DNA from 2 places in the Ectobacillus soli genome. Region 2 is predicted to be linked to the other one. Evidence: riboswitches for the same ligand, from Rfam matches in the RefSeq annotation. Region 2 holds a riboswitch; the other holds the start of a gene.

Region 1 (16,120 bases), 460 kb from region 2:
ATGTTGTCTATCGTTTATTTGACAAATCGCCTTCTAAAAAATCGATAGAAGCAGAGGAAGATATGAACTTGCGTACGATTGGTGTGAAACTTCGTATGGCCCTACAAGAATTAGGACCTACCTTTGTGAAGCTTGGACAAATTGCGAGTACACGAAGAGATCTTATACCCGAAGAAATTACAGGTGAACTGGAACAATTACAAGATCAAGTGTCCTCTTTTTCTATTGAACAGGTTCGCGCGATCATTGCAGGGGAACTAGGCGGTAATGTAGAAGAAATTTTCACCGATTTTCACGAAGAACCACTTGCGACCGCTTCAATTGGCCAGGTTCATCTTGCTACGCTGCAAACAGGAGAGCAAGTTGCTATTAAAATTCAGCGACCGGACATTCAGAAGATTGTTAATACGGATTTAGAAATTTTAGATGATTTAGCCGGGTTGATGGAGGCAAAATTAGCTTGGGCGAAAACATATCAAATTCGCAAAATAATTGAAGAATTCTCTAAATCTTTATTTGCTGAGCTGGATTACACAATTGAAGGAAGAAACGGCGAACGTGTTGCTAAACAATTTATAGATCAGCCTGAAATTCATATTCCTCGTGTTTACTGGGATTATTCTACAAGAAAAGTACTTACAATGGAGTATGTCCAAGGGATTAAAGTAAGCCATTTAGCAGATTTAGATGGACAGGGCTATGATCGAAAAATTGTAGCAGAGCGGCTGACAAATGCAATGCTTCATCAAATATTAATTGAAGGTTTCTTTCACGGGGACCCTCATCCAGGAAATATTTATGTGCTGCCAAATCAAGTAATTAGTTTTATCGATTTTGGTATGGTTGGGAAGCTGAATGAAGAAATGAAATACCATCTTGCCTCTCTCGTCATTCATTTACAGCGCAGCAATACAAAAGGCTTATTACATACGTTTTCCTCGATGGGAATTTTACCAGATGATATCGATATGAATAGTTTGTACGATGACATAGAAGATTTACAAATGAAGTATTACGATGTTGCATTAAGTAAGATGAGTCTTGGCGGGACGATTTCAGATTTATTTTCGGTCGCATTTAAGCATCAAATTCAAATTCCTGTTAACTTTACGGTTCTTGGTAAAGCGCTTCTTACGGTGGAAGGAATTGTGGAAGACTTAGATCCAGAATTTAGTATCATGACGGCAGCGAAGCCATTTGGACAAACCCTTTTGAAAAACCGCTACAATCCAAAAACTATTGCAAAAAAATCATGGGATCAATTGGTAGAAAATGCAGAAATGTTATCTGATTTTCCGAAGGACTTGAAAGAAATCACCACGACGATTAAAAAAGGAAAAATGCGTCTTGATATCCATGTAACTGAGCAGCAAGTCTTCTTACAAAAGCTTGATACTATTGTAAACCGTCTGTCCTTTAGTATTATATTACTCTCTTTTAGTATTTTGATGGTTGGTCTCATAGTCGGCTCTGCCATCGCCGGTCAAGCCACCGTTTTATGGAAGTTTCCGGCGATTGAAATTGGATCGGTTGTTGCAACGTTAATGTTTATTTTTATGATTGTTTCTATTATTCGCTCTGGACGGATGTAGGGGGGACGTGGTATGAGTAAGTTAAGTAATGCACTACGAATGATTGAAATCTTACATTCGAATGGGAAGACGAAGATAGCTGAATTATCAAACCTATTAGAAGTAAATGAGAGAATGGTTCGAAATTACCGAGCTGAATTAATAAAAGCGGATATTATGATTGATAGTGATAGAGGACCGGATGGAGGCCATTCGCTAAATCGGAATTCCTTCCTTCATATACGCAATATAACGAGTGAAGAGCTAGAAGCGCTCAAATTATCTGGGGAGAGCAGCAAACAATCACCGCCCAGCCTGATGGCAGCATTTATTTTGAAGCAACAATGAGCGGAAAGGAATCAATTAAAAAATGGATTCGCAGCATGGGCACGAACGCGAAAGTATTGGAACCAAAGTCACTTCGCGATGAAATGATCGAGGAAATGCGGGAGCAATTGAACATGTATGGGGAATAAGAAACTCTTTTTTTGGTGCGAATGCCTTTATGCCCGGCAAACGTGACTTTCGAGAGGCTCGGTCAGCAAAGCGAGGGATTGGTGCCCTCCCGAGGTGATATATGGGTGTAGCGGGTATCAAAGAGGTGGATTAGAGCCCGGTAAGCGAGATATACAAGCGAAGCGGTAATTAAAGCAACAGATTAAAGCCCGGTAAACGTGAAATACAAGCGAAACGGTAACTAAAGCAACAGATTAGAGCCCGGCAAGCGTGATATACGAGCGAAGCGGTAACTAAACGACAGATTAAAGCCTCGTGATCCAGCATGGACTAGGCACAGAAAAAAGGTATCATTCTCATTCATGTGAACTTTAACGTAACATTCATTAAATTGGCTCTCTTATGGGGGTTTTTCGTAAGGACAAATCATTATCGAATGCAGCGTAACTTATACATGTACGGGCTCTTTCTTTCATTTTTGTGGAGAAAGAGCTTTTTTATTAGAAATCGTTATTTTCACGTTCTTTTAATCTACTCATGAGCGGTCTATAAAATTGGTAATCAAAAATGATTAGGATGCCAATAAATACTATAGTTAATAGAATATCCATTGTCTCACTCCATCTTCGTTTCTTTATATCCCTAGTGTAAATGAAAGTTTAGATTTTTCCTCAAAAAATGTAAGAAAATATGACACGGTTTTCTACTATATGTCTCTTCCTATGCATAAAAAAGGTTTTTAATAATATTTTTTCATATAATTACATTATTTATATGAAAAAAGCGATATAATTAATGTTAATAGTGTCTATTTTTTTAATATTTATATAATTTTTCACAAAAACATATAGAATTTATACTCATTTTTTTATTAGTATTATACAATGAAACTATCATACTATGAAATCTATTATACATATGACAGCAATACGGTTTTTGGAGGAGGACAATATCGTGTTTGAATTATTTCAATCTCACCTACGAAGTGTTAAAAAGGAAATCGAAAAATATTCTAATTCCATTCCGTCTCTTGCCGACTATCATATTTTACATTCCCAACGTTTGCAGGATAAAATGCAACATCCTAATTTCGTTATTTCGGTAGCCGGTACAGAGCAAGCTGGTAAATCTTCGTTTATCAATGCTTTACTAGGAGAAGATTTCATCCCGAACGGTACTGGGCTTCCCTCTAGTACGAGCACGCGAATTGTATTTGCTGATCACGATGATCAAGTAATGATAGAATATGACAATGGTGAAAGTCGCGCTATTAAAGGAAATCCATTATCCTATGCGTTTCATCAGGAAATGAAAAATGGAACGCTGACAAAAGATAAATTTCAATTTCGAGTTCATCATAAATTACATGCGCTGCAAGAGCAGGATTCCCATGAAATGATTGACTTTGTTGTTATTGACACACCGAGTGTGGATTTGGATACAAGTGAAGAGTACGCACTGAAACGGTTTAAGGAAGACATGCTCGAAACCGATTTACTATTTTATATTTTTGATGCTAGTAATCCTCATGATGAGAGAACCTTGCGTGTATTAGCAGATATTCGTCCGGATTTACTGGAAGAAGCAATATTTATCGTAAATAAAATGGATTACCGAACAACTGCACATATTGATCCAGAGGCATCTATACAGGATATTATGCAATTACTTCAATCATTTGGTATACGCAGTCCAAAATGTATTCCCGTTAGTGCGAAAACGGCGTTGTATACCCGGATGATAGAGAAGGGTATGGAGCATTCCGAGTTCTACTGGCAGGAGCTTTCCTCTTATATACGGGAGGAAGAACTTAACAATACAACGGATGAAACGATTTTATTACAATCTCTTTTTCAACAAAGTGGTATTCCAATGATAGAACAAGAAATCGTAATACCGGCCTTTTTACACTTAAAAGAGGCTGTCAGATATGCCCTGCAAAAAAGCGTCATGCGCTACATTGGACAAATGAGTAATAGCTTCGAAAAAAATGTACAAAAGCTTTCCAGGTATGTAGACCGAAAAAAGCAAGAAAAACAGGAAAAAGAAGAGAATATGAACCAGCTCATTTCATTGTTAGCAGAGCATCATAGCAAAGCAGAGCAGCTAAAGGAGCATGTACAGCAAGCAGCCGCGCTTCTGAAAAAGGACGAGCTAATGCGTCCATTTACATTTACTATGTCGTCGTATGTGTATCATACAACCAATGAAGGCTTCGAAGAAAAAGAAGAAGCGATTGATGAGGCACGTAAATTGCTTGCACTATGGATTAAAAAGGATACTGAAAATATTCCGGAACAAGTCAGTGACTTTTATAATACCGGCTTGCAGTTTCAAGAATCTTCGCAGAATTATTTTAAGTTACTTTACGATGTAGCGCGCAAGGAAATGGCACGTGTAAATCAAGTAATTTACGAATATGGGTTACGCTATCCAAAGTCGATTGACTTCATTCCGAATCCTTTGCAAGTTCTGCCACATCAAATAGAAATAGCGGGAAAGCGAGCAATTGTTCGCAACATGAAAATGTATGATAATCATATTAACGTTGAATCTTATACAACTCCTTATAAGGACAAGGTTCTTCTCGTTTTTCATAAAACAAAGTATGTAACAAAATATAAATATGATATTGATGCTGCGGTTCGTTTTGCAGAAAAAGATTTAAACGAAAAAATCACTCAGTTTTCTGACATGTATTATGAAGAATTCATGGTAGAAAAATACAATAATTATCCGAAACGAGTCTTCCAAAGTGCAAAGAATGAAATCGATCGCTCTATCCAATGGATTGAGAAACTTATGGTACTTTTGAAGGATGAGATGAAAACAGTTGATGAAGAGCTTTCGGTGTTAGAAAATGAAATTACGCTTATTACCGAGTTACAGCACCGAATTGACAATCGATCCAAACTCATTACAGCAACAGAACGTATGAATGTTGCTAACGGTGAAAATTTATCTATTCGTCTCGATCATGCTACATCAGGCACTACGTTTTTCTTAGATGAAGGTGAATTTATTCTACATACCGCATCGCTTTCGAAATCCGCAGCATTTGTAGGAAAAGGAAAAGAAAAGACAAAGCTTATCATAAAAAGTCCGCTTTCCAATACAAATAGTCACGATTCCTTCCAATTTGAAGATGTAGCAATTGAATTTGATCATGCAGAAGACGTAGCCATTGCAATAGACGGCTATTCACTGATTGTAGAAAACTGTAGCATACTTGCTGCAGAACCGAATCAAACAATCATAAAAGTATCGGGCATGACAGAAGGAAGTATAAATAATTGTATGATTAACGGTGGGCTGATAGAGATGTCATCCGGAGGAAGATTTCGTGTTTCCGCGTCCTCATTTCAGAACAATGAAACAGCGATTGTGTTAGCTGCCTCTTCCTATACGACGGTAACTGGCAATTTCTTTGATACAAGTCAGCACGCATCAATTGAATGTAAAGATTCTGCAGAAGGAGTTATATCCGATAATCAATTCTCCAATCTTGCTGCATATGGCATGATTTGTAGTAATGCATCGAAGGTAATGATTGAAAATAATGAAATGACGGGTGCAAAGGTTTGTGCAGTTTTTGTAACGGATGAAGCAAAGCCTGTACTGTCAAATAATACATTTCGTACTAATAAAGTTTCTATCATTCTTGAAAAATATGCAAAATCCAAGCTAACAGGAAATACGATTACAGGAAGTGAAAATGGTATTCTTGCCCGTCATGATAGTGAACTCATTCTTCTTCAGAATACAATTGAGGAAAATGAGGGGGACGGTGTGATGCTTCTTGACCGGACTAGCCTTCCTTCATGTAAGGATAACGCCTTCCATCATAACCGAAAAAATGGCATAAGTATTGGCGGGGCGGCAACTGGAAAGATTGAAAAAAATCAATTTGATGCGAACGAAGAAAATGGCGTTATGGTAAGCATGAACGGGGAAGTTTGGCTTGTGAATAATAAGATGTCCAATCACGGGTTTGCGGGTGTATTATGCGAAGGATCTTCCCATCTCGAAATGGTACAAAACGAAGTAAGTGACAATAGCAATGGCGTCTACTTAAAGGATAAAGCTAGTGTTGAAATCGAAGAGAATACATTTATCAAAAACAAACGCTACGGCATCCGTATCTCCGATTACGTTATTGGATCAGTCAATAGCAATGAGTGCCTGGAAAATGGCTTATCTGCCTTTTGGGTCGACACTGCTAAAGAAATGGAATTTACGGATAACAAGCGAGTCGAATCTGGATTTGCCCTTCTGAAACCACAATATTGGAACAGTAAAGTAAAAATGCAACGCTCAAACCAAAAAGCAAAGCGTCTACACCGTAAATAAACCGAAACAATTTCTACTATATCGTTCCTTTCTTAACTTACAAAGTAGGCCACTGAAATGTAGTACTTTTTCAGTGGCCTACTTTGCGGATAGGTGCTTATTTAATTGGAGTCTATTGCTCCTTCTTCCAGCGTATAGTAAGAATAGAAGCTGTCTATTTGCAAACGGAAGGGAGCAAACTACGATGATTTATCAATCTGCATCGTTACTTGCGCGTCTAGTTGCTACATTTATAGATCTCATTCTAATGAGTATCATTGCTGCCATTATTAGTGTGATAACAGGTATGTCTCTTCTGCAAAAAATTCCTAATGACTGGCGATATCAGTTACTAATCGTTCTCTATTTAGCTATTCTTCCTGTATTGTGGAATGGATGCACGATAGGCAAACGTGCAGTAAATGTTAGCATTGTAAAACGAAATGGTACAAGACTCGATTACATGACGATGCTGCTTAGGGAAGGGATTGGTCTATGGGGACTAGGTGTACTTACATTTGGTGTAACGATTTTAGTAAGTATATTTATGGTTGCCTTTCTTAAGGACAAACGAGCTATTCATGATTACCTGGCAGGAACGTATGTGACGATACGGAAATAATAAGGAGAGAGGAACAAAGGCTGTTCAATTTGAATAGTCTTTATTCCTCTCTTATCCTAATGCCCGATTAAAAATGTAATTCCATTGTACGGATCTCCGCTATTATAGTAGACAAAATCTTTTGTATACACTTGATTTCCAATTGTAACAGATCCTTTTACATTGATTGGCTGATGCCCCCAGCTCGCAATTGTAATGGGGGTTGTAAACACCGCATTTCCATTAATGGTAAGAGGGTAATTGTTTCCTAGTGTAAGTGAATTTGAGATTTCCATATTTCCCCCAATCGTTACCGCACCATTTGTGTCAATCGTGAGACTGCTATCACTTTGGAAATTTCCTTTTACATTCATCGTCCCAGAAATCGTTGTATTATTTGTAATAAAAGCGTTTCCCCCAATTGTTACTGCAGAAGTTCCGTATGTTGTCAGCCCCTTATCACTTCGAAAGCTACCACTTACATTAAGTAAAGAATTATCTGTAAGATTGGTATTACTTTTTACATATAAATTTTGGCCAATATCCATCTTAGAAGCACCATTAAGAACTAAGTTTTGTTGAATAAGGGCATTTCCACTTACAGTAGCTGTTCCGGGTGCAAACTGAACACTATTGTTCACATACATATCTTTATCAACGGTCACAGAAAGATTATTGTACAGATTCAATCCATTGCTGAAATATGTGCTCCCTTGAATAAAATGAGTGTCTGGACATGGGCTCCAGTTTACATTTCCTGCAAAGTTACTTTGCTGTAGCTGTGCATTCCCCGTATATGTACATTGGTTTGCGTTTAACGTTACAGGATTATAGTCATTTGGATTTAGCACGAGCTTTGTCGTAAAATCACTCGCATTCTGGAAGGCAACCGTTCCTATGGTCGTGCTACCCGTGGAACCGGTTGTTGTGCCATTAGTAGATGAGGTTCCATCAAACGCACTTGTACTGTTTAGCAAGGCATCTAGTGATTTTCCGATAATATTATATTTTGATTGACTACAATATAATGTGACTGAAAAGGTTTGTATTTGGGAGTCCCATGTTACCTTGTTTTCGTTATTTTTTGTATAGGGCTGTGAGGAAAATGGATCTGTTGGATAGTCAATATACCCTTTGGTTGCTAATTCATCTAAGGTAGCGCTATTAGTTGTCGCTCCTTCATTTGTTGCATAAATCCGCGCCGCTTCAATCATTTGTCGGGCATTGGCAATATGTGCATCTCGTTTTGAATTTTCAATAATGGAACCAATGGACGGAACGGCAATGGCAGAAACGATTCCTAAAATAACAACAACAGCAAGCAATTCGACTAAAGTGAGACCATGTTCATTTCGCAATATGTGCATCGCTTCACCGTCCTTACTTTAAGTATAAATAGATTATAATTACGTACGATTTGGGGGGAATTCAATTATTAGATTCAAAAGTGTTCAAAAAGTAAGATTTCCCAGTAATATTGTACCATTTACAGGGTGAAGGTGTATGTAAAGAATGGAGAAAAAAAGTACAAGAGTAAGGAATGGATTGTATACTGATTTTATTTTTACAAAATTTAAATGGAAATAATAAAATAAAACAAATACAATGTAAATAGCAGAGAAATTCTAGTGTTATATCGATATAAAAAAATTTACTCAAGGAGTCATTTGAGATAAATAATAAAATATGACAGCTAGGAGGTGTAGAATGGGAGAGGTTGAAATGTCAAATGGAAAGCGCCTGGTATTTATATGGCTGATACTAAGCGAGGTACTACTAGCATGTACACTAGTCATTTGGGTTATGGGATTTATTTTTGCCATTGCAGAATTGGTAATGCCCCTATGGCTAGTTATCGGAAGCTATCCGATTTTTATCATTGTTAGCGCATTCATGGCTTGGAGAGAGTATATGAAAGGAAACTACCGTAACACTGTATTATGGAGTTTGTTTCCAATCATTTGGTACGGATTGGTGTACGGGTTAACTTTTATTTCATAATGAACAAAGAGCGTTCTCATTAACTAAGAACGCTCTTTTTATGGAAGAATCCTTTTTATCGTGAACATGATATAGCTTATTAGTAAGCTCATAAAAGAAAAAATGAGCGCCACACTGGAAAAAACAAGTACATAGGCATTGAAAGTTCCAAGCAGTTGCATGAGACCATAGCTAGATAGATGAAGAAAGCTAGATGCTCCGTTTATTACAAGAAGGACGATAAAAATCGTGATTACACCACTTAGTGCACCATCAATATCAGGACGACTTAGGGCGATATGAGTAGAAATGCAAACAGATAAAAATAGAAATAGTAAAAAAGAAGGATGGGCGAAGTTAGTTACTGTAAACAGACTTTTCCATAATACAAAAGCTGATGAAAAGATGTGATTTGCAACATCACTGGAATTTCCATCCATTTTTATAGCTGATATATCCTTCATTAACAATTGATAGGATTGTGGAACGAAGGAATACATGAGAATGACAAGTGCCGCAATGCCGCTAAATACAGGAGCAACTCCAATGAAAAAGTTCCCGATTCTTTGATATAAGCTGTTCGGGTTATAGGTATGACTGACAAAGCCAAGCTGTCCTCCTTGCGTATTTGTCGGAAACCACTGTACACTTACAATCTTATGTCTAAAGACAAGGCACATCATTGCATGACCAAGTTCATGAATAGGTGTTCCAATCCAAGCAGTAAGTAGAAAGCCAGTTCGTCCAAATGTAGACGTCCAATATCTGCGCGACAAATCTTGAAAAAAACCTAGCACAAACCCAATTAATAAAATTACACCAACACAGGAACAAAGCTGTATAAAACTCGTTACGAGTAGGGTAATCAAAAAAGTTCCCATTATAATCATCCTTATCTAACCTAACACAGGTCTACAAAATTGTTATTATCGTAACATGAAATAGGTTGGAAGAAAAGGAATCCTATCCCTGAAAATAATCTTAAATAGTATGCAAAATGAAAGAATATAACGTATAAAACTTTTATTATAATAATAAAAGTTACTATTTAGAAAAATATTTAGTAAAATAATATACATATGATCTTTTATTTGCTAATATTAATCTACCTTTACAATATAAGGGAGGAAGATTGCGATGTCAGTTCAAGTAATTAGTAGCGCATACATCACAAATCTATTAAATGAATGGTATCAAGCTATTCGTTCGCAGCATGTGAATAAGGCTGAGGAGTATAAACGTGAAGTTGAGATAAAGCTTTCTTATATGGAAGAAAATCAAAACGTACTCCTCTATTATTCACTTCTCGATTTCCGTCATAGCATTCTCGTAAAAAGTTTGGTACATGCTGATTCCTCCGTACAAAATATTGAAAAAGATGAAAGTAGTATGGATGATTTCCTTACTTATTACTATCATTTGTTTAAAGGTATTTATGCGATGAACAACGGTCAATATAGCGATGCACGTATTCACTATCAAAAGGCGGAAGTCTTACTTGATTTCGTTCCAGATGGAGCGGAAAAAGCAGAATTTTATTACCGCGTGGGTACGTTTTATTATCATATACACCAACCGCTAGACTCGATTCGTTATATCACGAATGCACGCTACTTTTATTTAGAGAATTTCGGATATGAACGAAATATAGCTTCTTGCGATAATGTTCTGGGTCTTAGTTGCATTTTATTAAAGCAATTCGACCAAGCAGAAACTTATTTTCTTACTTCGTTAAAGCAATTACTTAAGTTAGATGAGAAGAAACTCATTCTAAAAGTAAGTCACAATCTAGGATTCTTATATGCTGAACAAGGCCTATCTAATTTGGCTATCCCGTATTTGCTAGAGGCAGTAAAAGATAATCCGAAAACAATGTTTCTCCTTGCGAGAGAATACAATAAGCTTGGCATGGATCGTAAAGCACAAGATTTAATTTCAGAAGGAATGAAATCTTGTGATGAAGAATATAAGCATCATTTTTCCGTTCTTAAAGCAGTCGTAACCGTATATCCAGTCGAAAGACTAGAGCAAGCGGTACGTAAGGCTATCCTTTACTTTAAAAAAGAAGGGCTTTGGAAGTATGTGGAAGAATATTGCGATATGGTAGCCGTAGCGTTACATCGTCACAGCTTTTTTGAACAAGCAAGTGCATACTTCTTAACAAGTCATGAGGCAAAGAAAAAATCGTATGAGAAAGAGGCTTTGCTTTAAAAAATTTGATATAGGTAGTAGGTGTCAGCCTATTGGTCGTTTTTCTCGTAACAGGTGGTAACAGACTCACTGATACATCTCCAAATCAAACGATAAAAGCGGCGCTTCATATGCAGGTAAAGGATCATGGTGAAACGTGGTACCATGAGAAGGGAAAAGAGAGAGTGAATCTCTCTTTTTTGTTAGTGCTTTTTATCTTCATTATTCAGTTAATTTAAATAAGCAAAAAAATATTTTGACATTTCTGTGAACTATAAATATAATAAAACCTATAAGTTTAATAATAATTAAATATAACACTCTTATCCAGAGAGACGGAGGGACTGGCCCTAAGATGTCTCGGCAACCATTGAATGCGAAAGCTTCAAACGGTGCTAATTCCAGCAGAATACTTATTCTGAAAGATGAGAGGGACGATCTGGTATGTAAAGTCGACCTCTTATCTAGATGAGGTCGACTTTTTTATTTGGAAATGGGGACAAAAACAAGGGGGAAGTTACATGAAGAAAATCATTGCAGTTGTTCTACTTGTATTCACACTACTGATCACGGGCTGCCAATCAAACGCAGCTACCGCAAAGCCAAAGGAAATTCGAATCGATTATGCGTATTATTCTCCGCTAAGTCTCGTGCTTAAAGATCAAGGCTTCTTAGAAAAACGATTAGCGAAAGACGGAGTTCCAGTTAAATATGTATTAAGTCAAGGAAGTAATAAGGCATTAGAATTTTTGAATAGTAACAGTGTGGACTTTGGTTCTGCTGCAGGAGGTGCAGCACTAATTGCGAAGGCAAAGGGAGCACCGATTGAGAGTGTTTATGTTGCGTCGAAGCCAGAATGGACCGCACTCGTTACGCTACCTGATTCATCCGTAAAATCAGTTGCAGATTTAAAGGGCAAGAAGGTTGCCGCTACATTCGGAACAGATCCACATATTTTCTTACTGCGCGCACTAGATGAAGCAGGTTTGTCTTCGAAGGATGTTCAGTTAATTAACTTGCAGCATACGGACGGTGCACTTGCTCTTCAAACTAAGCAAATTGATGCGTGGGCCGGCTTGGATCCGCATATGGCCAAAGTAGAACTCGAATCAAAAGCAACACTCTTTAAACGACAAGTTGATTGGAATACGTACAGTCTCCTTCACGTACGAAGTGAATTTGCAAAGCAATATCCAGCCTATGTCAAAGTTGTACTCGAAGCCTATGAAGATGCAAGAAAATGGGCACTTGCGCATCCGGAAGAAACAGCACAAATTCTTGCAAAAGAAGCGAAGCTCGACCCGGAAATTGCAAAACTAGAATTAAAACGCAGTGATTTCTCAAATGCTATTCCGAATGATGCAGTGAAGGATTCCTTAAAGGGAGCATCTACTGTTCTTCTTAAAGAAAAAATTATTCCGCCAAATACGGATACGAAAAAAACAATTGATGAGTTAATTCAGCCTTCTTTCGCGAAGGAAGTAGTGAAATAAAAAGGAGGATTACAAATGAGTGAAAAAACAATTGTCGTTTCACTTCCCGCAAAGAAGGCGAAGACGTCCGGCAATAGCTCCAAATGGTTGCTTGGCACGATTTTTCCTGTTTTATTATTAGTTATTTGGGAGTGGGCAAGTCGGTTTGGTATCATTTCTGCACATCTCTTACCTTCTCCATCTACTATTCTAGCAACAATTGGATCGATGGCACAGGATGGCACGCTATGGGGGCATATTGGCTTTACGTTAGTGCGGATTGCCGCTGGCTTTGCGATTGGTATTGTCATTGCTACAGTTCTCGGCTCTTTAGTAGGATTAAATCGCACCGTTGAGGCACTCCTAGACCCGATTATTCAAGCATTTCGTTCGATTCCCTCCCTTGCATGGGTACCGCTATTTATCCTTTGGATGGGAATTAGCGAAGAGTCAAAGGTTGTTTTAATTGCTGTTGGGGTATTCTTCCCCGTGTATTTAAATATCGTAAGTGGAATTCAAAATGTGGACCGAAAGCTAGTAGAAGTAGGGAAGCTATATCATTTTTCTACGTTTGAACTAATCTATCGCATCATTTTACCAGCAGCAATGCCAAGTTATTTAACTGGACTTCGTAGCGGACTCGGACTTGGCTGGATGTTCGTCGTAGCAGCAGAACTGATGGGAGCAAGCCAAGGATTAGGATTTCTTCTTGTGAACGGACAAAATACGTATGCACCCGAGATTATTTTATCGAGCATTGTTCTTTTTGCCATTCTTGGGAAGCTATCGGATTCCTTGCTGAAAGCATTAGAGGCCAAAGTACTCTTTTACCAAGATCGAATAGCCAAATAGAAATGAGAAATAGGAGGTAATGTTATGCTATCGATACAACAAGCACAAAAACAATTTGATAACGGAAATCATGCCTTCCAGCCTGTTTCGTTTCTTGCAGGAAAAGGAGAGGTAATCGGTCTTCTTGGAACGAGCGGCTGCGGAAAGAGTACGATTCTTCGAGCGATAGGAGGTCTTGATCCGCTAACGTCCGGTCATATTCTATGGAACGGAAAACCGATAGAAAAAACAAAAACCAATCTTAGTTTTATCTTTCAAGAACCTCGCCTCATGCCTTGGTTATCGGTCCTGGATAACGTGGCCTTTGCAAGTAAGTCGGCTAACAAGAAGGAAGAGGCGTTAGCATTATTGGAACGCGTTGGCCTAAAAGGATTTGAAAATCACTATCCAAAAGAGCTTTCAGGAGGAATGGCGCAGCGTACTGCTATAGCCCGCGCCCTTTCTGTTCGCCCTGAATTGTTACTTCTTGACGAACCGTTCAGCGCACTCGATGCTTTTACGAAAATGCAATTGCAAAATCTAGTCCGTCACATATGGGAAACAGACCAAGCGACAATTCTTCTTGTAACACATGATATCGAGGAAGCCCTCTATCTATGTGATAAAATTGTTATTCTTCGCGGACAGCCGGGCGAACTTGTTGACATTGTAGAAGTAAAGGAAAAGCGAACGCGCGATGCAAACCTCGATCTAAAGCATTATATTTTACAATTGCTTCATTTTGAAGAAAATGCTCTTGTATAACTTCCACGTTTTTTGTGGAAGTTTTTTGTTGGCTGAAAAACCTGTTTTGATCATGCAGAAAATGGGGAAGAGGAACGTATTTGCGTGCCCGCAAATGGGGAAAAGTAAAAAACGATATTGAAAGGGGAGGAATCGTGCCTAGAAGCGAGGAAAAAGAGAGCTGGCGGTAACAAAAGAGGAAGATTGAGCCCGAAAGCGAAAGAAAAGAGAGTTGACCGTAACAAAAGAGAGTCAATTGTGCCTGTACATCAGAAATATCGACTACAGCGGTAACAAAAGTCCTGAAATCGTGCCCGCCTCTCAGAAAAACCGGCTTGAGCGGGAATAAAAGAATCCTACCCATTTCCTAAAATACCAGAAACACCCAATCATGAACGAACAAGCTCCATCAGTGTCTAAACACAGGTAAACTTCCTCCTGGCATTAAATTTGGGTCTTTGTTACAACTTTTCACTTTTCATTTTCTCCAAAACCATGTACCCTACTTAAGGATAGTAAAACACTTGAAGGAGAATAAAGATGGCACAGACATTTGTTCGGCAAGATATTACGCTACATAATTTGCAGCAATTTATAAAAATGAAGGATGCAGACCCAGAACGAAAAAATATCTATTTTCAAAAGTTAATCGAAGAAGTAGGGGAGCTTTCGGAGGTTCTTCGGAAAGATAGACGATTGGCTGAAACAGGTACGATTAAGGGCACAATTGAAGAGGAATTGTATGATGTGCTCTATTATGTATTAGCGATTGCGAACGCGCATGATATTGATATGGAAGAATGCTTTCGGCTTAAGGAGCAATACAAGCGGGAAAAAAAGAAAAAATAAAAACCTAGAGATTAGGGCATGATCTCTAGGAGTAGGGGTACGAGAAATACGTTAAAGGTTGCGGTTAAGAGCATGGAAATAGTAGCAATTGTTCCTTCTAGTTGTCCCATTTCAAATGCTCTGGAGGCTCCTGTTCCATTGGCACTTGTACCCATTACAATGCCTTTCGCTACCGCTGTTCGGATGCGAAGAATTCGTATGATGGATGGACCTGAAATAATTCCGATGATGGCGGTTAACACGACAAAGAGAGCAGTTAAGTCCTTTGTTCCTCCAGCCATCGAACTAATTTGCATGGCGATCGGTGTCGTTACGATATGCGGTACGATGCTATCGGACATGGCTAAATTTAAATGAAATACTTTTGCTAAGAGCATTGAAACAATAATCGAAATAACCGAGCCTGCCAATACATTTAGCACGATCGGAACTGCATATTTTTTTAATGTGTTCCGGTATAGATACAACGGGTACGCAAATGCTACGACAGCTGGTTCTAGTAATTTTGATAACCACGTCGCTCCTTGTGCGTAATGATCATAGGGAATATGAAATAGTAGTAACACAGCAATCAATAGAATTGGCGTGATTAACATCGGTGTTAATAGCGTCCATTTATAGGTTTGATATACTTTTTTCGAAAATAGATATGTAAATACAGTTAATCCTAGAAAGAATATTTGAATCATCATGCTTCTTTTCGTCCCCCCATTTTTTCTGCAAAGATACCAGTAAATACAATAACCATTAGTGTACTCAGTATGAGGATAGCCGAAATTCCCATTCCATTTGTCATAAGAATGTCACGATAACGTATGATTGCTACAGCTGATGGAATAAAGAATAAGAGTAGTTCTTTAATCAATAAGTTTGAACCAGATGCTACCCATTGTATCGGAATCATTTTAAAACGAAAGCAGATGAATAATAGAAGCATACCGATTATACTTCCCGGAATAGGCAAGTGAGTAAAGGCAACGATGGTGTTACCTATAAATACGAATACGTATAGAAAAAGAATTTGTAAGCCAATTGTGAATAATCTCAAGGGGATCTCTTCCTTTATCTTTTAATAAGAAAAATACTATACATATACT
Region 2 (16,120 bases):
CCGTTGCAAGGAGAGAAACAGTAAAGCTTAGCATTAACGAATAGTTAAAATATATAGAGGAAATGCTACGCTGCTTATGCATATCTCACCTCTGTATCTCCTACAATAAGTGAAGAAATAATTTTAATTTTTCTCGTTGCAAGCAGATATCCATCTGTTCTAAGAATCAAACTTTGATTAAATCCCTTTTCCTCTTCTCCTAGTATGAACATGTTTCCAACCACTACTGAATGGTGCACAGATAACTCTAAATCGTAAGGTATATATAAACTTATATTACCAACAAGACCATGTATGATAATCACGGTTTCTCCCTCGGGAATCATTGCAGTAGTGAGATCAATCACAATGTCCCCTAGCCCGTAACGAATATTAATGTCATGTAACTCGAAGGTATGATTCATCATTCGATAATTCCCAATCAGCATACTTTTTAAAAATGGCTCATGCCGTATGATCCGTTCTCTCTGAATATCATCTTTCAATTCTACTTGAATAGATGACGGATGTTTCCTACTTGTATACAGGTGATAGCCCACTAAAACTAATAAACCGACAAACAGCATTTGAAATGCTGTAGAAGAAAAAATAGTACTAATCAAAGAAAACGCACCAAGAACAAGCAATACATTCCCACGAATACGATGTCCTTTTTTTCGAAAATGCCGCCCGAGGATGAGGAGAACGATTGAAATAATAAGACCTGCTGGCTGAAAACGATGAAATATAATGTCTATTAACATACCTATTGCAAAAATAATCGTAAAAATTCCGATTATTTGCGTTTTTGAATATGGTTTTTTCATGCTCCTCCTCCTCTTTTACATAGTGAAGAAAAGGTATGGACTCCCAATACCTTCTCCTTTTTACTATATCATATGACGTATGTTCCATGTACCCTATTTCCCTAGTGATGCACTTCTCTCTTTCTCTAGCTTTGCAATCTTTGCATCAAACGTATCTCGTTTGTAATCTTCATTTATTCGCTGTTCTAGATTTGAAATGTACTGTTCAATTTCTTCGAACCGTAAAAATGGACTGTTGTCAGAAATTTTCGTAAGTGTATCATTCATACGACGATTTGCATGCGCGACATTTTCACGCGCCATTAGTTCCATACGCTTCGTATGCATTTCCTTTAGCTTATTCTTCATTTCTCGTAATCGTTGCTGTAATGAGTCAATTTGTTCAATAGATGTATCGTACAAGGTCGCTAATCGGTCACCTTGCTGTTTGTAGTAATCCGCTTCTTTATGAGCACGATCCTCAAGTTCCTTTTCTCCTGCTTCTCCTGCAATGACAGCTTGATGACTACGTTTTTTCTCCATATACCGCACGTCTTCCAGCTCTTTAAAGAAGTTGGTTTTTAAGACATGTTGACGTTCGATTAATTTCTCGATTTTTCGAACCTCTCCTTCTCCATCTCGTACATATTGATTTAAAAGAGCAATCGGATTTTTCTTTTCTTGCTCATCTAATAATTGGTGCACATCCGCTAACACAACATCTCTTACCCTTGAAAATATAGAACGTTTCATTACAATCTTCCTCTCCACAATTTATTTTCTTGCCATGATCTTGTCCCATTCTTCATCAAAATGATGGTACGAATGATACTCTTTTTCCTGCTTTTTGTTCGTTTTCCACTTACGATACAACAGAAACAGAAGCAGCACAGCGCCAATTCCTACTAGTCCTGGTACATTACCGAATATCAACATAAACGAAACAACTCCAAGTAAGCTCCATCCAATCTTGCTTAGTACAGAGTCTGCTTTTAAAAATGAACGAAAGCTCCAATATAACAGAGCAATTCCTAAACCAAGAAAAACAATATGTCCAACACTTCCTAAAGCCACCAACGTTAATAAGCCAGCTCCTATAAAGAATAGAATATTTTTCACTACACTCAGCCTCCCTTCGTTTTGATATCTTTATCTTACCGAGAATGATGTTTCACCATAACTGGCTGAGGGATGGTTTTTATATCAGACTTTAGACTGAGGAGTGCTAGGACTATAACGCAAAAAAGGCCTCACGCTATGCGTGAGGCCCTTGTTAGCTATCTAGCTATTAAGATGCATGCTTGATTTCTTCTAAATACTTGGTTGCTACTTTGTCATCATACTGTTTTTCCCATTTGGACATAATAACAGCTGCCAAAGAGTTTCCAATCACGTTTACGACCGTACGAGCCATATCAAGAAGACGGTCAATACCTGCGATAAATGCCAATCCTTCTAATGGAATACCTACAGAACCAAGTGTCGCTAGCAATACAACGAACGATACGCCTGGAACACCAGCAATCCCTTTAGATGTTACCATCAACACGAGAAGAAGCGTAATTTGTTGGGAAATCGGCAAATTGATGCCGTACATTTGCGCCAAAAAGAGAGCTGCAATTGCTTGATACAATGTAGATCCATCCAAGTTAAATGAATAACCAGTTGGAATAACGAATGATACGATCGCTTTAGGACAACCGAATTTCTCCATTTTTTCCATAATTTTTGGTAAAACAGTTTCTGAACTTGCTGTTGAGTAAGCAAGAATAATTTCATCTTTTAAAATTCTAAAAAATTGGAAAATATTAATTCCAAATATCTTTGCAATAATTCCAAATACTACTATTATAAAAAAGAACATTGCCCCGTAGACAACTAGTACAAGTTTACCTAACGGAATAAGTGAGACTATGCCGAATTTCGAAACCGTAACCCCAATTAGAGCAAATACACCAAACGGAGCAAATTTCATTACTTGATTTGTAACGTAAAACATAGCTTCTGCAGTACCTTTAAAGAAGCGAAGAACCGGAAGCCCTTTTTCTCCAATAGCAGCAACACCGAGACCGAACATAACAGAAAAGAAAATAATAGCGAGCATATCGCCCTTAGCCAATGAATCGATAATATTGGTAGGAACAATATTAACAAATGTGTCGGCCATTGAATGTGTACCTACTTGATGAGCTGTAGTTACATAAGAAGCAATATCGGTCTTTTGTAAGCTTTTCATATTTACTCCAACACCGGGTTGAAATAAATTTGCAAAAAGCAATCCTAACACAATCGCAAATGTTGTAACAACTTCGAAATAAAGAATGGTTTTCCCACCTAATTTTCCAAGCTTTTTAATATCACCTACACCTGCTACCCCTACAACAAGACTAGATACAACAATTGGTACAACAATCATCTTAATGAGACGAATAAATACATCGCCAATCGGCTTTAAGTAAGTGACTAGATTTGCGTTACCATAAAAGATGGCACCTACAACAATACCTAAGATGAGACCAATTAAAATTTGCCAAGCTAACCCAATTTTTCTCATACTGACTCCCCCCTCAAGGAATAATCTATTAACTTTGGATAAATATATTGAATTTTCTAGTATTTTTATATATTTCTAGACGATTTAATATTTTTACCCTTAAGAATACATCATAATAAAAAATTTACTTTCTGACAATAACTTTATTGTTATATTCATTTAAAATTCTCTTTTTTGTATATTTTTATTTCTTTCAATATAAGGAACCTAGAAAAAGAAGATACCTCTTTTTCTAGGTTCCTTAATGTACAATAATTTCAATCTGCGCCATACCCTGGTCAGTAATTACTTTGATTAAACCACCTATTGGGAATGTAATAATCGGAGAAGTATGTCCAAAATTCACATTTGCAAGCACCGGAAGATGATGAAGTTCTTTTTTCGTCATAACGATTTGTTGAAGAAGTTTCATTGTCAAGTTTGATTTCTTCTGAAAACGACCGATTAGAACGCCTTGAATACCATTCGCTCCATTTATCTGTAGAAGCGACTGCAAATCACGATCAAATATGCGAGCATCTACTAAATCATCATCTTCAATAAATAATATAGTATTATGTAAATCTGGCATATATTCTGTTCCTTGTAGTAAGTTCAACGTACAAAGATTCCCGCCTACAATTCGTCCCTCGCTACTGCCCTCCTGAATCACAACAGGGCCCTCATTTGGCAAAAAGCAGCGCGTTTCTTGGTTGAGATACCAAGCATCATCGCTCCACTCTTGCGAAGGCTCGACGATAATCGAGCTATCATCCATTAGACATGCTTGAAAGTAATTCTTCGTATAGGAAAAACCCTGCTTCATTGCAAAAGTTGAAAAATGAGGTCCAGAATAGGTCACAAGTCCTGTTTTTTGATAAATTGCATTGCACAGCGCAGTAATGTCTGAATAGCCGCAAAGGACTTTCGGATGATTACGAATCAAATCATAATCCAAATACTGTAGTAATTGATTTACATTAAACCCTCCAAGCGTCGTTAAGATTCCTTTAACGTGCGGATCACGGAACGCCTCATGCAAATCTTCTATTCTCGCTTGTAGGAAGAGGAAAGAAAATCATCGCATTCTAATGCATGTTTAGAGAACGTTACATAGAACCCCATTTCATTTAAAACCGTTGTTGCGAGATCACGTTGTTCTTCTGCTACTACAGCTAAACTAGTAGAAGGAGCAACAATACGAATTTCGTCTCCACGTGTCAATTTTATAGGTATCATAGCTATATTTCTCCTATTAGCAAAGTGAATTTATTATATTTTAAAAATATAATAAATATTCTAAAAAATTAGATATTTATTCATAGACAATCAATGGGTATTCTTTTCATTTTTGCTAAATTTACCTTTTTCCCTTTTTACCAAATTTACCATAACAAAAAATGCCATTTTATTCAATTATTTAATTACATACACAGAAAAAATGGATGGCACATTTAATTATATAAGTATCATTATTATAAATGTATTATCAAATTCATTTTTATATTTTTATAATCAAAAACCCCATTATTTACCTATATTTCTATAATTAACTCTTTTTTTACTAAGCAATTATTAAAATATTATTACACTTTCTTAAAATAATAGATTCTCTTTTTTTTACATGTAAAATGAATAAGGTAAAGAAAGGAGACTGTCATTCATGAATAGAAAGAATACGATTCTGAGTTTACTAACAGCCGGGACTCTCGTTGTATTCCCTAGCTTCACATACGCAGAATCGAATCAAAACCAGTTAAACAGCATTGATTCACAGCTATCTAGTAAACAACAAGATTTGCAAAACAAACAGCAACAAAAATCACAAATCGAAACAGATATTTCTTCTTTGCAAAAGAAGCTGGATGACTTACAAGCAGCTGCTAGTACAAATGAACAACAATTAAAGGCAACAAACGGTGAAATTTCGCAAACCCAAAATCAAATTAAAGAAAAACAAAGTCGTATTGCAGCTTTAGAACAACAAATCGCAAAGCGACAGGAATTAATTAAAAAACGCTTGCAATCTGTTCAAGAGCAGCCTCGTACCACTTTAATAACAGAAGTCGTTGCAAACTCTGGAAATCTTGCTGATTTAATCGAAAACTTATATTCTGTAACACTTATCTTAAATTCTGATAATGACATTCTCAAAGCACAGGATCGCGATCAACAGGAAGTTAAAAATGAGAAAACTGCTATTGAAACAAAACAGAATGAATTAAAGAACTATGAGTTAACATTAAAACAAAAACAGCAAGACCTTGATTCAAACAAGCAGCAGCAACAAACTGTTATGAATGCGATGAGTGACAAATTAAAGCAAACAACACAAGATATTATGAGCACCGAGGAAGCACAAAAACTACTAGAATCTCAAAAGTCAGCACTGCAGCAAGCAATTGCTCTAGAAAATGCTAAAGTTGCAGCTGCTAAGACAGCTACCTCCACACCAACTACAGGATCTACAAGTAGTTCTAGCGGTTCAAACTATAGTCAGCCATCTAACACTGGCGGCTTTATTAAGCCTGCTGCTGGTGCCTTTACATCTGGATTTGGTGGACGCTGGGGCGCTATGCATTACGGAGTGGATATTGCTGGTAGTGGCACAATTCCTATTGTTGCTGCCGCTGATGGTGTAGTTATTCAATCCTATTTATCTAGTAGCTATGGAAATGTCGTTTTTCTCGCACATAGCATAAATGGAAAAACATATACGACGGTCTATGCACATATGCAAAATCGAATGGTTTCGGAAGGACAAGTTGTCAAACAAGGACAACAACTTGGCATTATGGGAAGTACAGGTGAATCTACAGGACAGCATCTTCACTTTGAACTACATATTGGTGAATGGAACTACGCAAAAAGTAATGCCGTCGATCCCATGCCTTATATACAATAACAAAGAAAGGGTGACATATCAGTCACCCTTTTTTTCTACATATTCCGTTAGTTTCTCATAAAATTGTTTCCGTTTAGTTGCATCGATTCGGTACATATCTTCTAATACTTCCTCTAGCAGTTGACGTCTTTTCTCTTTATCATCGTATTGTTTGATTTTCAAACGACAATCATATAAGAAATCCACATAATTTTCATAAGATTCATCATATATGGTTGCTAGATGATCTCGTACTTTCTTGGTTAGTTTTGGACTTGCCCCGCCTGATGAAACTGCCAATATTAATTTCCCCCTATGGACAGCTGCAGGAAAATGACAATTTCCGCGTTCAGGATCCGTTACAACATTCACGAGCTGATTCTGATCAGCTTCTTCGGCTACCCTTTCGTTTACAAGTTTATCATTTGTCGCCGCAATAAGTAAAAAGGATGACGCAACATCACACCGCTCGTATTCCTTTTGCAGCCACTGCACTTCGTTTTTCTCTACAAGCAGTGTAATGTTATTGTCAAGCTTTGGACTAATAACGGTAATAGTAGCTCCCTCTTTTAAGAGCGACTTTATTTTAAAATAAGCTACCTTTCCGCCCCCAATGACGCTAACCTTCTTATCCTTCATACATATTGTAATGGGATACAAGAACCTCACCTCTAATCGTTTCTTCCGTACGTTGCTTTAGCAACTCTACTAACTTAGGATGATAACCTAGGCAAGGGCATAGCACAACATTTTTTCTATGTAACTGCTTAATTGTACATTCCATTTTCTGCATAAGTCTACCTGTAAACAACAAATATGGAACGACGAATAGTTGATTAAGATGAGATGAAAGTGCTTGCTGCAAGCCTTCTTGAAAACTAGGCTTAGCTGCGGCTAAAAAGCAAAAATCCACCTTCTGGAATGGATAGGCATTCTCCATTAAGGATGTAATGCGTTGCATGTCTCGCAAGACGTCAGGATCACTGCTACCTCTTCCAACAATCAGGACTCTAGCACATGGCTCAATCCGTTCCTTACCGATTCGTTCCAGTAAAATAGACGGGATATGCTCATGCACGCCGAGAGGTCTTCCGTAAGAAACTGCGACCTCTTTGTATTTGTGTTGCAGCGCATATAGTTCATTTGGAATATCCTGTTTTGCATGTCCTCCAGCTAGCAGCAGGACAGGGACGACGGCGATTTTCGTCGCTCCCTTTTCAATACACCTTGCAAAGCCTTCTGCTATGGACGGCTCCTCCAACTCAAGAAAGCAAATTTCTTGAAGAGGCACGTCCACCACCTTCATGCATTGTTCGATAAATAACTTTGCCTCTTTAGCTGCTTCCTTCACACGACTGCCATGGCATATATAGAGAACCGCTTGCATTATAATGCCTCGCTTACATAGTTCGGTGAAGCTTGCATAAACCACTGTATTTTCTCACGAAGACGCACAACTTCACCAATAATGATCATACTCGGATTTTGCACCGCTTGTTTTTGCAATATGGTGACAATCGTTCCGAGCGTCCCTGTAATCGTCCGTTGATCGTTTGTTGTCCCCCATTCAACGAGGGCTACCGGTGTGTTCTCATCCTTACCATGTGCAATCAATTGATTACATATATAGGGAAGATTACTTACTCCCATATAAACGGCAAGTGTGTCAATTCCTTTTGCCAAGTTTTCCCATTTTGTCTCCTCTTCCTTCCCACTTCGGCGATGTCCCGTCACAATTGCAAAGCTTGAACCCATATCGCGATGGGTAACAGGAATACCAGCATAGGCGGGCGCTGCAATTCCCGAAGTAATACCTGGAACGATTTCAAAGGCAATTCCGTTTTTTGCAAGTACCTCGGCTTCTTCCGCACCTCTTCCAAAGACAAATGGATCTCCGCCCTTTAGGCGCGTTACCAATTTTCCATTCTTTGCATGCTTGACGAGACAAGCATTTATCGTTTCCTGCTGCATCGTATGGTTATTTGGCAATTTTCCACAATAAATCAAATCACACTTAGGCTTTGCATGCTGTAACATAAGCGGATTCACGAGCCTGTCATACAAAATAACATCCGCCTCCTGAATACATGCCAATCCTTTAACCGTAATCAAATCCGGATCACCCGGTCCCGCTCCAACAAGATACACCTTCCCCATAAGGCAGACCTCTCCTTTACAAACTTTCTGTTTCGTATAGAACAAATCCTGTGCTACTTTGAATTCGTTTCTTTTCGTATAGTGTAATGTCACGAATACTTGGTAACCGCAAAAAATACTTTTCTAGTTCAATTTCTACCGCGCGGAATGCTTTCTCTTCACTATCAGCGACAATGACAACTGGGATAACTTCTGCTTCTGTTGTTACTTCAAAACGATATAGTTCCAATTCGTTACACCAACACTTCTGCCAAAATTTGAGTAAAGTGGTTTTGTAACTCCTCAATCCCAACACGACCGACGAATTCATAAAAGGTTTCACTTAGTAACTTTTCATCTTTAAAGAACGTAAGAAATGAGAGCAGTACATCCTGCAATGCATCTGCGTTAACTTTTCCCTTTAGCTTTTCATTGAATTTTCCACCGTTTAAAAGCGTTCCTCCAACGTACAGTTCAAACGCTTCGACCATTCCTTTATCACTTTTTAATTTCACGCCTTGCAAACCGATATCAGCAATTTGTCGTTGCCCGCACGAGTTAGGGCAGCCTACCATATGAATACGAACTGGTACATCAATTGTTAAATGCTCATCTAAATATGTCGCAACACCTCGAAGGCGTGCCTTTGTCTCAACTAATGCCAAATTGCAGTATTCCATTCCTGTGCAAGAAACAGCGTATCCGATAAAAGATTGTGGGTTTGTCGTAATACTCTCGAATAGAGACTGCTGCGATAACTCTTCTACCTTCTCCCTTGGTACGTTTGGTATAATAAAGTTTTGGGAATTACACGTACGAATATCGCCATTTCCGTACTCTCTTGCAATTCTTGCGATTTCAAATAGTTCATTTGCATGCAAGCGTCCCACTGGCACGTGAAATCCTGCGTAAAATACTCCCTCCTGTTTTTGCTCATGAATTCCGTAAAAATAGCCGGCCTTCCAACCTTTTGACGCATCTTCTCCTTTCGTAGGCAGGGGTCCTGTAAGCTCAAATAGCTTATCTCTAAATTTGTCTACTCCCCAATCTGCTACTAAAAACTTGAGACGTGCATGGTGACGCTTCTCACGATATCCGTTATCACGAAAGATCGTTGTAATTGCAATGGTCACATTCTTCACTTGCTCAGGACGAACGAATATATCTAACTGCTCTGCTAAATACGGACGTGCCGATAAACCTCCGCCCACTTTCACATTAAAACCAACCACGTACTCTCCGTTTATTTCCTTCGTTGCAGGAATAAATGATGCACAGTTCAGTTCCGCATTTGAAGCATTGTAAAGATTGGAACTAATCGACAGCTTGTACTTACGCGGTAAATTCGAAAATTCTTCATTACGTTGAAAAAAATTGTATATATCTTTTACAATTTCCGTTGTATCAAATAATTCATCTTTATCGATTCCTGCTAACGGATTCCCTACAATATTTCTCGTAATATCTCCGCATGCCCCAGCACTCGATAACCCAACATGCTCTAGACGATTAAAAATATCAGGAATCTCTTCTATTCGGAGCCAGTGAAATTGAACGGCCTGACGAACCGTAATGTCAATGACATTCCGTCCATAATCACGTGCAATCCCTGCAATAGTTTCAACCTGCCCGTTTGTTAAAATACCAGATGGAATATTCACGCGCATCATAAAGTATCCCGCTTCTTTTGGACGCTGTAAGTACAATCCTGCAAATTTAAATGAATCCCATTCCTCTCTAGGGATCGAACCAAAACCGTTTTCTGCGTAAAAGGGAACATCATTAAATATTGCTAAGCCGTCCTTTTCCAATTTTTTTATCTCTGATGCATGTAAATTCGGACGATTCGCCCATACCTTTTCATACGACATTCTTTTTTTCCTCCTAATTATAGATGCAAGTATATCTATATCCTACTATTTTCCAATGAGTAGCAATTTTCTCTTTTGTAAGTAGTGAATTAATTGATCCACACATTCTTCAACACTAAACTCATGCGTATGAATCGTAATTTCTGGCTGCAACGGTTCTTCATACGGCGAATCAATTCCTGTAAAATGCTTCACTTCTCCATTTCTTGCTTTCTCATACAATCCTTTTGGATCACGCTTTTCACACTCTTGCAGGGGACAATGCACAAATACCTCTATAAATTCATCGTCGGATAGAAGCGTCCGCACAAGATTTCTATCTTCACGAAATGGTGAAATAAAAGCAGTTATCACAATTGTTCCACTATCAACAAACAATTTAGATACTTCCCCAATGCGGCGAATATTTTCCTTTCGATCGTCTTCAGAGAAACTTAAATCTTTGTTAAGCCCGTGACGAATGTTATCCCCGTCCAACACATAGTTATGAACATTACTTTCAAATAAACGTCTTGCCAGAGCATTTGCAATCGTTGATTTACCGGAAGCTGACAATCCTGTAAACCAAAGAACGAAGCTTCCATGATTATTTTGTGTACGACGCTCTTCCTTTGTTACGGACGCTTGATGCCAAGTTAAATTATTCATGTTCTTCCTCCTCTACTTTATAACTTCTTCACGCTGCATTCCGCGAATCAGAACTTCTACGACTTCTTTTCGACTAAATGTACTTGGTGGTAATTCACCATTTCGGAGCATGGCACGTACCTTTGTTCCTGATAAAATGATATGATCTTCCGATCCGTGCGGACACGTTTTCGATGATGTCATTCCTTCACATTTTCTGCAGTAAAAGCTGTGCTCAAAAAAGAGAGGAGTAATGTCGAGTTCCTCTTCTGTGAAATTGGAAAAAATCAATTGCGCATCATATGTGCCGTAATAGTTTCCTACCCCTGCATGGTCGCGTCCGACGATAAAGTGCGTACAGCCGAAGTTTTTGCGTACAATCGCATGAAAAATCGCTTCACGAGGACCCGCGTATCGCATCGCTGCTGGAAAAACAGCTAGAAATACATGGGACTTTGGATAATAGTTTTTCAAAAGCACTTCATAGCTTTCCATCCGAACATCTGCAGGGATATCATCAGATTTTGTTTCGCCTACTAACGGATTTAAAAACAATCCATCTACGATTTCGAGTGCTGCCTTTTGAATGTATTCATGTGCACGATGTACTGGATTACGTGTTTGAAAGCCCACTACCGTTTTCCAGCCAAGTTCTTGAAACTTTTGACGTGTTTCAATTGGATCTAAACGATAGGTTGCAAATGAATCCTTTGGTACCCGTTTTACAAGAATGATAGATCCTCCTACATAGACTGAAGGGCGATGCTTCATTTTTTTTACACCCGGATGGTCTTCATCCGCTGTTTGAAAAACAAACTCTGCTTCTTTTTGCTTATCGGGAGTGTAAATATCTTCTACAGTTATGACTCCGTACGTAACCCTGTCCTTCACTAGCTTTACTTCTTCACCAACTTGCAACTTATCTGCATTTTCTGCTGTTACGGGAAGCGTAATAGGAATACTCCATACCGTTCCATCTGCTAAGCGCATCGTCTCGACGACAGAGTTATAATCACTTTCTGTTAAAAAGCCAGTGAGCGGGCTATACGCGCCTGTGGCGATTAATTCTAAATCACTAAGCGCTATGCCATCTAGTGAAATTTCCTTTTGTATATGTGATACATTGTAGTTTTCATAAATACGATTGATTAATAATCCTCCGTGCGGTGCGATTTGACTCATCTGATTATTCCTCCAATTTTATTTTTTTGCTTCGTATGTTTCCATAAGCTTGCAACTCCCAATGTTGCGAGCACACCTACAATTACAATAAAAGTTGTGTATAAATCCTTTTGGACTAGCAGCTTTATGATAGAGTACGCGAGTAGCATGGATAAAAATGGAGCTACAATCCACATCTTCAGCATTTGTGAAACGATCTTCTTACGAAACACATCTACACCTTGCGATACTCCCATGCCGATAATAGCGGATGACGTAATTTGGGCAATAGGCAATGGAATACCAAAAAACGCCGCAATCATGACTATGCATGAGCTTGTTGAAGAAATCGTTATTCCTTCCGTTAAAGAAACAGATGTAATTTTCTTTCCATTCGTCTCTAGTACTCTCGTTCCTAATAAGAATGCTCCTGCTGCAACAACAAGACCACCTAGTAGCGAAGCGGAAGACATAGGCAGCAAATGTGCACCGACTATAGGTGCAATCGCATTCGCTACGTTTTTCATTCCCGCTGAGTACGCTTCAAAAAATCCTGCTACAATCACAAGTACCGTAAACAATGGCTTCCATTTTCCTGATTCCAAATACGGATACTTGGTATGAAAGCGATGAATAAACTTGCCAGCCATATATGTAATCGTAAATGCTACTACGGGAGTCACAAACCAAAGTGATACTATAAATAGTACCTTTCCTACGTATAAAACCTTGTATGCAATACCTACGCCTACTACCGAGCCCACTGTAATTTCACTCGTTGACAGTGGGATGCCGAGAACATTTGCAAGAAATAACGTAACGGTGGCAGCTAGAAGCGTTACTACAACAACTTCTACAGTGAACAAGTTCTCCGGAATAATACCGGAGCTGATTGTCCTTACAACCATTTGTCCACCTAAAATAGATCCTCCAATAATAGCAATTGCACACACCAATAGTGCAACATACTTGCTTTTAATGGCACCGGATGCATAAGCCACTCCCATAGATGCTGCTGCCCCGCTCGCTCCTATATTTAAAGCAAACATAAATGCGATACAAAACGCGATTGTGATCATACCTACTCATCTCCTCTATTGATGAAGACCACATTCCGTTTTTGATTTTCCAGCCCAGCGCCCATCTCTTGAATCTCCTCCATCCTGGACAGGACGAGTACACTTTTCACAGCCAATGCTTGGATATCCATGATCATGCAATGGGTTGTACGGTAAATTATGATTGTACACATATCGCCATATTTCCTTATTTGTCCAATGAATAAGAGGACATATTTTAATAGAATGGAACTTATGATCTTGATTAATAAATTGAACATGCTGCCGCGTTGCGGATTGCTCTCTTCGTAATCCAGAAATCCAAGCCTTACCTTGTGACAGGGCCTCGCGAAGTGGTTCTATTTTCCTCATTCCACAGCACGCGTTTGGATCACGCTCCCATAATGCAGCGCCGTATTTTTCTTCCTGTTCTTCTACACTTAGCTTCGGGGTCTTCATTTCAATTTTTAGTAACGGGAAACGCTCTTTTATTTTCGCAATCGTTTCATACGTTTCTTTAAAATGAAGATTCGTATCCAAGAAAACAATCTTTGCATCTGGCTTTACTTGCTGAATGAAATCAATGAGTACAATTCCTTCGATTCCGAAACTACAGGCGTACACGATATCTTCTCCATATTGCTCATACGCCCAGTGCACTACAGAAAGAGCTCCCTTTGTTTCATCATTGTCTGAAAAAGAAACCCCTGAATCATCCCATGTTTCATACGTTATCATTGTCTATTCTCCTTTACTGTTGAAAATACGTAACTTACATACAGAATAAAAGCCAAATAAAAAAGGCAGTCTTATCCTAATAAAAGGTAAGACCGCCTCTAGTTTTTCTAGTCAGCGAATGTATGTTATTTTAACCGTACTTTCTCGTTTCTCTCTAGTTGAATTACTTTCCCATCTTGGACAACGAGTGTAATAGATCCATATTTCATGTCACCTAACATTGTCTTAATGGTTTCAGTCAATAGCCTCAACTGTTCTTCTGCTACCACAACAGTCAACCCCCTCTATTTTCCCTTCTAAAAAACAAAAAATCTTTTCCATTTCGAAAAGACTGTTGAGGTAACAATTTTACCTTATCTTTCAAAATGGATTCCATTTTGCTGGAAGTAGCACCTTGCCTATAGCAGGTTGCCGGGTTTCATCGGGCCAGTTCCCTCCACCACTCTGGATAAGTATTTTTTATAATAGTAACACAATTCCAAATATTTTCAATCATATTTTTTCAATTTGTTTAATGTGGTATCATTTTTTTCATAAGAAAGGCTTGATTCCATACTAAATACATGACATAGCTTACGAACAATAATTCCTTCCCCAGCCAAATAGGTACACACACTTTGTTTCTTATCCGCATCTGTTCCAGCAATGGCATCTTCCACAATAGTTACATGAAACCCCTTTTTCTTAGCCTGAAGTGCAGTACTACTAATAGTCGTTTCCGCCAAAAGGCCTACCACAATTATGTGATGAATCTTACATTCCCTTATAAAAACAGCGAGCCTATCATTAGAAAAGGCACTACTTCGTCTTTTTGTAAATACCATATCATTTATAATTTTCAAACGAGGATCGAGCATTATTCTACCTTCCGTTGCATCCATATAATATCGCCATTTCTTCCACCAATCGCCCCCACTATTCTGGGTTACCACATAAACAACTACTATATTATGATGATTCGCTTTATCAATTGCTTCATTAATTGTGCGTAGCATAGCAGGCATATCTGTGTATTCAATTGGTGTAACAGCATTTAAATAAGGAGGCTGCACATCCATAACAAACAATGCCGTATTTCTCATATAAACTCTCCTCGTCAGGAATCGTGCTCTTCATTATATGAGACCTTATGCAAAAAAATGCTACATAAAAAAGCGAGATAGAAGAAACGACTTGATTGGACGTTTTTCTACTCGCATTTTTTACTGCCTACACACCGTTTATGAATTGGTGTTACACGATTGGTTGTGAGACAAAATTATTCATGTTCATACGATCATTCTTCACAAGGTCAGCATAACTTTCTCGTTCGACCACAATTTTTGATTTTCCATCTTTAACAAATACAACTGCAGGTCTAGGAATACGATTATAATTGCTTGCCATGGAGTATCCGTATGCTCCTGTGCATGATACAGCTAATACATCCATAGATGCTACTTTTGGCAAGTCAATATCCCAAATGAGCATGTCTCCACTCTCACAGCATTTTCCTGCAATGGATACTTTTTCTTCTGGTTGTTCCTTTGCACGATTGGCAAGCATTGCCTCATAGGATGCTTGATACAGAGCAGGACGGATGTTATCAGTCATGCCACCATCCACAGCAACATACTTGCGAATTCCTGGTATATCTTTTATCGATCCAATTGTATATAAGGTCGTTCCAGCATCTCCGACGATACTACGGCCTGGTTCAATCCAAATTTCTGGTATAGGATAGTTTCGACTTGTAAACTGCTCACGAACAGTATCTGTCATCTCTTTTACATACGTGGAAACGGGAAGAGGAGTATCTTCCTTCGTATACCGAATACCAAAACCACCACCTAAATTTAAGATGGGCATCGTCTCTCCTGTTTCCACACGTACTAACTCTAGAAAGGTACTTAAAATTTCAATGGCACGAACAAATCCGTCTGTTTCAAAAATTTGTGAACCAATATGGGAATGAACACCTTGCACACGGTAAAAAGGCTTTCGTACAGCAATTTTCATAGCTTGAAGTGCCTGCCCACTTGAAATACCAAAACCAAACTTTGAATCATCCTGACCGGTTGTAATATATTCATGGGTATGAGCTTCCACACCTGGAGTTACGCGCAATAAGATATTAACAATTTTTCCTGATTCCTTAGCAATGTCATGTAAAATTTCAAGTTCGAAGAAATTATCCACTACAAAGCAACCAATATTTGCTTCAATTGCCATACGAATTTCTTCTTCTGTTTTGTTATTCCCATGAAAATGAATACGCTGTGCTGGAAATCCTGCTTGCAGCGCTGTATATAATTCTCCTCCTGAAACTACATCTAGGGATAGATGTT

The links. A riboswitch is a leader RNA that binds a small molecule or an ion and turns the genes downstream of it on or off. The one in region 2 is predicted to bind S-adenosylmethionine.
Region 1: linked by a shared signal. The riboswitch ahead of ACAN53_RS09835 (aliphatic sulfonate ABC transporter substrate-binding protein) and the one ahead of ACAN53_RS07695 (YezD family protein) in region 2 are both predicted to bind S-adenosylmethionine.

What each region holds. Positions count from the first base shown of each region.
Region 1 is NZ_JBGJZM010000001.1:1,915,908-1,932,027, reverse strand. Features, by position in the region: gene ACAN53_RS09885 (ABC1 kinase family protein) at 1-1,592, shown strand, start outside; gene ACAN53_RS09880 (helix-turn-helix transcriptional regulator) at 1,605-1,919, shown strand; gene ACAN53_RS09875 (WYL domain-containing protein) at 1,850-2,047, shown strand; gene ACAN53_RS09870 (right-handed parallel beta-helix repeat-containing protein) at 2,982-6,377, shown strand; gene ACAN53_RS09865 (RDD family protein) at 6,562-6,978, shown strand; gene ACAN53_RS09860 (prepilin-type N-terminal cleavage/methylation domain-containing protein) at 7,035-8,324, opposite strand; gene ACAN53_RS09855 (hypothetical protein) at 8,665-8,958, shown strand; gene ACAN53_RS09850 (hypothetical protein) at 8,997-9,818, opposite strand; gene ACAN53_RS09845 (response regulator aspartate phosphatase) at 10,075-11,148, shown strand; gene ACAN53_RS09840 (hypothetical protein) at 11,181-11,366, shown strand; SAM riboswitch class I at 11,448-11,559, shown strand; gene ACAN53_RS09835 (aliphatic sulfonate ABC transporter substrate-binding protein) at 11,649-12,620, shown strand; gene ACAN53_RS09830 (ABC transporter permease) at 12,636-13,451, shown strand; gene ACAN53_RS09825 (ABC transporter ATP-binding protein) at 13,476-14,195, shown strand; gene ACAN53_RS09820 (MazG nucleotide pyrophosphohydrolase domain-containing protein) at 14,715-15,023, shown strand; gene ACAN53_RS09815 (LrgB family protein) at 15,035-15,712, opposite strand; gene ACAN53_RS09810 (CidA/LrgA family protein) at 15,712-16,071, opposite strand.
Region 2 is NZ_JBGJZM010000001.1:1,460,050-1,476,169, forward strand. Features, by position in the region: gene ACAN53_RS07615 (sensor histidine kinase) at 1-82, opposite strand, end outside; gene liaF (cell wall-active antibiotics response protein LiaF) at 75-806, opposite strand; gene ACAN53_RS07625 (PspA/IM30 family protein) at 900-1,538, opposite strand; gene ACAN53_RS07630 (lmo0954 family membrane protein) at 1,560-1,904, opposite strand; gene ACAN53_RS07635 (cation:dicarboxylate symporter family transporter) at 2,074-3,339, opposite strand; partial or broken gene ACAN53_RS07640 (S66 family peptidase) at 3,581-4,557, opposite strand; gene ACAN53_RS07645 (murein hydrolase activator EnvC family protein) at 4,982-6,223, shown strand; gene ACAN53_RS07650 (NAD(P)-binding protein) at 6,242-6,862, opposite strand; gene ACAN53_RS07655 (sirohydrochlorin chelatase) at 6,831-7,589, opposite strand; gene cobA (uroporphyrinogen-III C-methyltransferase) at 7,589-8,359, opposite strand; gene ACAN53_RS07665 (DUF3906 family protein) at 8,376-8,588, opposite strand; gene ACAN53_RS07670 (nitrite/sulfite reductase) at 8,593-10,209, opposite strand; gene cysC (adenylyl-sulfate kinase) at 10,255-10,857, opposite strand; gene sat (sulfate adenylyltransferase) at 10,870-12,018, opposite strand; gene ACAN53_RS07685 (inorganic phosphate transporter) at 12,015-13,076, opposite strand; gene ACAN53_RS07690 (phosphoadenylyl-sulfate reductase) at 13,092-13,793, opposite strand; gene ACAN53_RS07695 (YezD family protein) at 13,919-14,044, opposite strand; SAM riboswitch class I at 14,144-14,248, opposite strand; gene ACAN53_RS07700 (cysteine hydrolase family protein) at 14,282-14,875, opposite strand; gene lysA (diaminopimelate decarboxylase) at 15,027-16,120, opposite strand, start outside.